DNA from 3 places in the Lacrimispora sp. 38-1 genome. Region 2 is predicted to be linked to each of the others. Evidence: riboswitches for the same ligand, from Rfam matches in the RefSeq annotation. Region 2 holds a riboswitch; each other region holds the start of a gene.

Region 1 (2,273 bases), on a different contig from region 2:
GGCTGCAAGGTTTTAACCCGGGATTTTCAGCCATTTACCACCAGAATTTCAACTCCGCTTTCTGTGTGGATGAGCATTGCAGAGGGAGAAATCGACGGCCAGACTGCACTGATGAAGCATCTCTATCAGGTAGACGGCGATTTTCAGCTGTTAATTCACTGGGATGATTATCTGGGTTCCTCAGCAAAACCAGAAGTTCACCAGACTGTTCCCAAAAAAGAAAGCAACATGACTCTTATGCTGCTCCCATGGTTTCCTCTATGGTTTGCAGGCATTTATCATCCTGCTTTAGGCGGAATTCTTTCAGTTTTAGTCAGCGCAGCCATACCTTTCTTCTTTTTCCGGTATCAGCCCACCGTATTTGACGTGTTCTCAGGGTTTACGGCAGCGCTTCTTGGAGTACTGGCCATAACAGGATTTTCTCCCCAGATATTGGTGCCCGTATCCTATCTCCTGTTTGGGCTGATGTGGTCAGTGACAATATTTTTGAAAATTCCCCTGACCGCTTTTTATTCCATGAATGGATATGGAGGAGAAACCGCGTTAAAGAATCCTCTTTTTATAAAAACGAACCGGATCCTGACGGCTTGCTGGGGAATTCTATATCTGGCCACTCCTATGTGGACTTATCTGTTTCTTATTTCAGATTTTAAAGCACCTTTAAGTATCATCAACACAATACTTCCATTTCTTCTCGGCTGCTTTACCAAATGGTTCCAGAAATGGTATCCTGCCTGTTACGCAGCCGGAAAACAGCGGAAAATTCAATTGTAAAATCAATAATATTGTAATATAATACGAAAAGATGGGAATGAAGTTCTCCCTAAGGCAAGACCTTAAACCGCTTAATAAGCTGATGACTTCTGTGATGAAAACTCGCAGACGCATCAGCTTTTTTAATCAACTGCACAGAATGGAGAAAATTTTATGTTATTATCACTGGCACTTGTATTTCTTATTGGGATGACCCTTGGTTCACTTTTTCAAAAACTGAAACTTCCAAGTCTTCTGGGAATGATATTAACCGGAATGATACTGGGGCCTTATGCCCTCCGGCTTCTGGATCCCTCTCTCTTAGGTATATCTACGGAGCTGCGCCAGGTTGCACTGATTATTATACTGACCAGAGCCGGTTTAAATCTGGATATTCAGGATTTGAAAAAAGTCGGCCGTCCGGCTGTATTAATGTGTTTTATCCCTGCAAGCTGTGAGATTGCAGCAATGATGGTTTTTGCTCCGCTGTTTCTTGGTATCACGCGGCTTGAAGCAGCTATTATGGGAACCGTTGTGGCCGCAGTCTCACCCGCTGTTGTTGTGCCAAGAATGCTGAAACTAATCGAAACGGGTTATGGAACTAAAAAAAGCATTCCTCAGATTATTATGGCGGGCGCTTCCGTTGATGACGTTTACGTAATCGTATTATTCACCGCGTTTACCGGTCTTGCCGGCGGGAAAGCAATCACTCCTTCAGATTTTCTTACCATTCCCACCTCAATTGTGTTTGGCCTTTCAGGGGGTGCCGCTGCCGGTATGCTTCTGTCCGCTTTCTTTACCCGTATTCACTTAAGAGACAGCGCAAAGGTTTTACTGATTCTTTCCATCTCTTTCCTTCTTGTAACAGCGGAACATCAAGTTAAGGGAAACATTGGATTCTCCGGGCTTCTTGCCGTTATGGCGCTGGGTGCTGTTCTCAGACAGAAAAAATATGAATTATCCCGGCGGCTTTCCCTGAAGTTCTCCAAGCTCTGGGTTGCCGCCGAGGTTCTTCTGTTTGTTCTGGTTGGAGCCACTGTTAACATTCAATACGCGCTTAAAGCCGGGTTAATGGCTGTTATTCTGATTTTCTGCGTTATTATATTCCGGATGGCTGGTGTATTCCTGTGCCTGGTAAAAACGCCTTTATATAAAAAAGAACGGATTTTTACAGCATTCGCATATATGCCAAAAGCAACCGTACAGGCCGCCATAGGCGGAATTCCTCTGGCCATGGGACTTTCCTGCGGTAATATTGTTTTAACCGTGGCTGTTTTATCCATTCTGGTCACGGCTCCGCTCGGCGCTTTTCTCATAGACCGGACTTATAAAATTTTGCTGGAGAAAAATTAATAATAACAAATGCTGCGTTTAAGAACCGGATTTTTTTCCGTTTTTAAACGCAGCATTTCTAATCACAGGCTAAAGAAATTCCTTCAGCCGTTCCATATTATTTTCTTCAAATTTTAATAACCGTTTCATCAGTTCCACAATCTCTTTTTCAGCTTCTCCCTCATACT
Region 2 (2,273 bases):
GTGAATATAGAAACAGGTCTAATAGAATTTTTGTTTTCTTTTATACAAAATAGAATGAATTAGTCGAAACTGATATTACAGGAAAAAATTATTACTAAGTGAAATAGGTATTATGTTGTGCTATAATATCTGCAATAAATAAATTTAATGGAGTGAAAGCTTTGGAATACATTATATTAATAATAGCTAGCTTTTTAGCTGCTTTTGTATCGGGAGCCGCAGGATTTGGCGGTGCATTATTATTGCTTCCTGTAGTTACAGTTTATGTAGGTGCCGAAGTTGCAGTACCAGTCCTGACTATAGCACAGCTAATCGGAAATCTTTCGAGAATGGCATTTGGTTTTAAAGAAATTAAATGGAAGTTCGTTGGTCTGTTTTGTGTTGGAGCGATTCCATTATCGATACTTGGTGCTTTTGGATTTTCAATACTTCCTAAAGACATGGTAACACGGTTTATAGGTGCAGTCCTTATTGGAATGGTAGCTATTAAAACAGTGAAAAAGATTGAGTTTAAAGGTGGTACGAAAACTTTGATTTTTGGAGGATGTTTTGTAGGATTGCTGTCAGGGCTTGCAGGGAGTGCCGGACCATTAGGAGCAGCTATTTTTCTTTCCTTAGGATTACCACCAGTAGCTTATATTGCAAGTGAGGCATCTACAGCAACAGTGATGCACATAGTCAAGACTATTGTATATGGGAAATTGATGAACATTAGTTTAGAAGCAGCTTTTACAGGAGTCTTGATGGGAGCAGCTATGATTTTCGGAACATTTTGTGCAAATCGAATTATTAAAAAAATGAGTAAGGATAATTTTCAGAAGTATGTTTCCGTTCTACTTTGTATAGTTGGAGTCTACATGATCATATTTGGTGCATAGACTAACAAGTTACAAATAGCAATTGCAATTGTGCTAAAATTGTGATACTATCTCAATTGTTGGGAATGAAGTTCTCCCCTGGTAATATACCTAAACCGCATTTATGCTGATGACTTCTGCGAAAATTACGCAGAAATTATCAGCTTTTTTAATTTCTGCAATATAAGGAGGATTTTATGCTTACAAGTTTAGCACTCATTTTTTTACTAGGCCTTACCTTAGGCAAAATATTTAACAAGCTCAAGCTCCCCAGTTTGCTTGGAATGATTCTTACAGGAATGATTTTAAGTCCCTATGCTTTAAATCTTTTGGATTCATCTATACTAGAGATTTCTCCAGATATGAGACAGTTAGCCTTAATTATCATATTGACAAGAGCTGGGCTATCATTAGATATTTCTGATTTGAAAAAGGTTGGTAGACCAGCAATCTTAATGTGTTTTGTCCCAGCATGTTTTGAAATAATAGGTGTTCTAGTGATTGCACCAAGAGTATTAGGAATCACTTATTTGGAAGCTGCGATAATGGGAAGTGTAATAGCAGCAGTATCTCCAGCAGTTATTGTGCCAAGAATGATTAAAATTATGGAAGAAGGATATGGAAAAGAAAGAAGTATCCCTCAGTTAATATTAGCTGGTGCTTCTGTAGATGATGTATTTGTTATTGTTTTGTTTACTGCTTTTACTTCATTAGCAACAGGAGGAGAAGTATCAGTAACAAATTTTTTGCAAATACCAATAGCTATTTTACTTGGCATCGTAACAGGCGTATTAGTAGGACTTGGTTTAACTATTTTTTTTCGGAAATTTCATATGAGAGATACAGTGAAATTAATCATTATTCTCAGCATTTCCTGTCTTTTAGTTGAATTACAGAACAGATTAGAAGGAATTGTTCCAATTTCTGGATTGCTTGCGATTATGAGTATGGGTATAGCAATCTATCAGAAACATAATATTTTGGCAAAAAGACTTTCTGTAAAATATAATAAATTATGGGTAGCTGCAGAAGTATTATTATTTGTATTAGTTGGAGCAACTGTTGATTTGCAATATGCTATAAAAGCCGGATTATTGGCAGTAATAATTGTATTGGGAGCTTTGATTTTTAGAATGTTTGGAGTTTTAGTTTGTTTGATTAAAACGAAGCTTACAAGAAAAGAAAGAATGTTTTGTATGGTTGCATATACACCGAAAGCTACAGTTCAAGCAGCAATAGGTGCCGTACCACTTGCTATGGGACTTGCTTGTGGGCAGCAGGTATTAACAGTAGCGGTATTATCCATTTTAATAACAGCCCCGTTTGGCGCAATTTGTGTTGATCATTTTTACAAAAAACTGTTGGTCAGAAAATAAATCTATAAATAACAAATCAAGTTCATAAGAAAAAATTGAG
Region 3 (2,273 bases), on a different contig from region 2:
CCATTCCTGACAGAATAAACAAAATTACCAGAATTGTTCCTACTATGATTATTTTTCTGACCGGACTCTCAAATATTTTATTCAATCTGTCCTTTACCAGTTTTAATCCGTGTGCAAACATTGCGCCCACTAAACCAAAAATGATCCCTAACATAATCATTTTTATGATAAATACAGGATTCATTTGTATTTGTGTCTGAAGATCATAATGAAATTTCTCCAGCCCCAATCCTCTGGAAACCACATTCGCCACAAAGGCTGCAATGATTGCCGGAAATAAAGCCGTATACTGTAAAGAACCTGCAATTAAAACTTCAAGTGCGAAAAAGCACGCTGCTACAGGTGTCTGAAATAATCCGGAAAATCCGGCTGCCATTCCTGTTACCAGAAATATCTTTGAATCAGACACCATGTTCATTTTTCGCCCTACCCAATGGGAAAACGTTGCGCCAATCTGTACTGCAACGCCTTCACGTCCGGCACTGCCGCCAAAGAGATGGGTCATCCATGTCCCGATTACCGTTAAAGGTATTAATCGCAGCGGAATCACATCTTCCTCACCATGACCGACCTCAAAGATGAGCCCCATTCCTTTTACACATTTTCCACCAACCCGGAAATATGATTTTGCTATTACAACTCCTGCTGCCGGTAAAAATAAGATGAGCGGAAAAAAAAAGTGCTCCCGGACCCCGGTTAAAAAAATTAATATTTCACCAAATCCTGCGTCCAGCGCTCCTACTACAGTTCCAATTACTACTGCACAAATCCCTAAAATAAAAAGCTGCCTTAAATTTTTTAACTTTTCTTTAAACATTGTAAGTTTACTCCTTAACAAAAAAATAACTGATCACTTCCGTATATTTAGCATAAATATACAGAAGCCATCAGCAAAGTGCGGTTTGGATATCAAGATCCAGGGAGAGCCTCATTCCCAGTACAATAATAGTACTAAGTTTACTTTCTTTTTAAATCCTTGTCAAGTTGATTTCACCATCACTTTTCTTTATTCTTGATTGTAACATTAAAGATACTACTGTAAATAACTGTATAAAAACGGTAGAATCCTGTTTCTAAATGTGATATGCTCTCATAAAGAAATAATTTGAAATGCTTAAGCATAAAGGAGAATAAAACCAATGAATTTTGAAATAACAGATACCATTAATGAGGCGGATCAAAAATATATCTTTGAAGGCTTGCTGGAATATAACTTAGAAAGAATTGAAGACAAAAACCCCAGGGATCTGGGTATCTATCTTCAGGACGAAGCAGGCAGAAAGATTGCTGGACTAATCGGCAGCACCCATGGTAACTGGTTATCCGTAAAGTATCTCTGGGTGAGCAAAGAATTGCGGGGACAGCAGATCGGAAGTAAAATTTTAGAACAGGCAGAAAAAACTGCTGTAGAACGGGGTTGTAAGTATTCATTTTTAGATACCTTCAGTTTTCAGGCACCTTTATTTTATAAAAAACATGGATACAGGGAAGTCTTCACATTAGAGAATTATCCGGTAACAGGAAAGCGCTATTACTTTACAAAAAATCTTTAATTACGGAGGCAGTAATTGTGAAATCCCTTAAAAATAAGGATTTTAAAGAAATAATAAAATATATATTAATAACGTCGGTAATTATTGCCGCTGCTACTGGTATCGGCTGGATTTTTTTAATGATTGGCTTTCCTGAAACAAACATCGTTATTGTTTATCTTCTTTCTATTTTAATAACTGCCCGCTATACAAGAGGATATACTTACGGTCTTGTGGCAGCCGTTGTTGCCACCTTCACTTTTAATTATTTTTTTACAGAGCCTTACTATACTTTTTCTGTAAGCGATCCTACTTATTTTATAACATTTGGTATTATGACAATCACAGCAATTATCACAAGCACACTTACTTCAAAAGTAAAACAAAACGCTTTGGAATCAAAGGAAAAAGAAGCGGAAACAAGTGCACTGTTTCATCTTACCAACCGATTAACGGATGCCGCTGATATATCCGATATTGCAAGTATCACCACGGAAACCATCAGCGGTATTATGAATTGCCGCGCTGCCTGTTTGTGCTTTGACGAAAGCGGTCAGCCGGAGCAGAGCTTTATTCAGCAGTTAAGCGGCAATAAACAGGTTCGAAGAAAAGTGGACGATCCTACTGAACTGAAGCACCGTATTGAAGGTCTGAGGAGCGGTTATGCCATAGGAAGCGAGTTTTACGACTGGCCAATTTACGGCAGAGAATCTATACTTGGCATCCTTAGAATACCAAAAG

The links. A riboswitch is a leader RNA that binds a small molecule or an ion and turns the genes downstream of it on or off. The one in region 2 is predicted to bind fluoride.
Region 1: it holds a riboswitch for fluoride, as region 2 does, so the genes downstream of both, V7D18_RS03215 (cation:proton antiporter) here and V7D18_RS05165 (cation:proton antiporter) in region 2, are expected to answer to the same signal.
Region 3: it holds a riboswitch for fluoride, as region 2 does, so the genes downstream of both, V7D18_RS20550 (chloride channel protein) here and V7D18_RS05165 (cation:proton antiporter) in region 2, are expected to answer to the same signal.

The regions. Positions count from the first base shown of each region.
Region 1 covers NZ_JBANEW010000011.1:124,705-126,977, reverse strand. The annotation lists gene V7D18_RS03220 (NAD(P)H-dependent oxidoreductase) at 1-774, shown strand, start outside; fluoride riboswitch at 799-873, shown strand; gene V7D18_RS03215 (cation:proton antiporter) at 928-2,106, shown strand; gene V7D18_RS03210 (hypothetical protein) at 2,176-2,273, opposite strand, start outside.
Region 2 covers NZ_JBANEW010000027.1:7,097-9,369, forward strand. The annotation lists gene V7D18_RS05155 (InlB B-repeat-containing protein) at 1-63, shown strand, start outside; gene V7D18_RS05160 (sulfite exporter TauE/SafE family protein) at 162-878, shown strand; fluoride riboswitch at 931-1,004, shown strand; gene V7D18_RS05165 (cation:proton antiporter) at 1,055-2,233, shown strand.
Region 3 covers NZ_JBANEW010000069.1:9,999-12,271, forward strand. The annotation lists gene V7D18_RS20550 (chloride channel protein) at 1-817, opposite strand, end outside; fluoride riboswitch at 872-945, opposite strand; gene V7D18_RS20555 (GNAT family N-acetyltransferase) at 1,140-1,553, shown strand; gene V7D18_RS20560 (sensor histidine kinase) at 1,571-2,273, shown strand, end outside.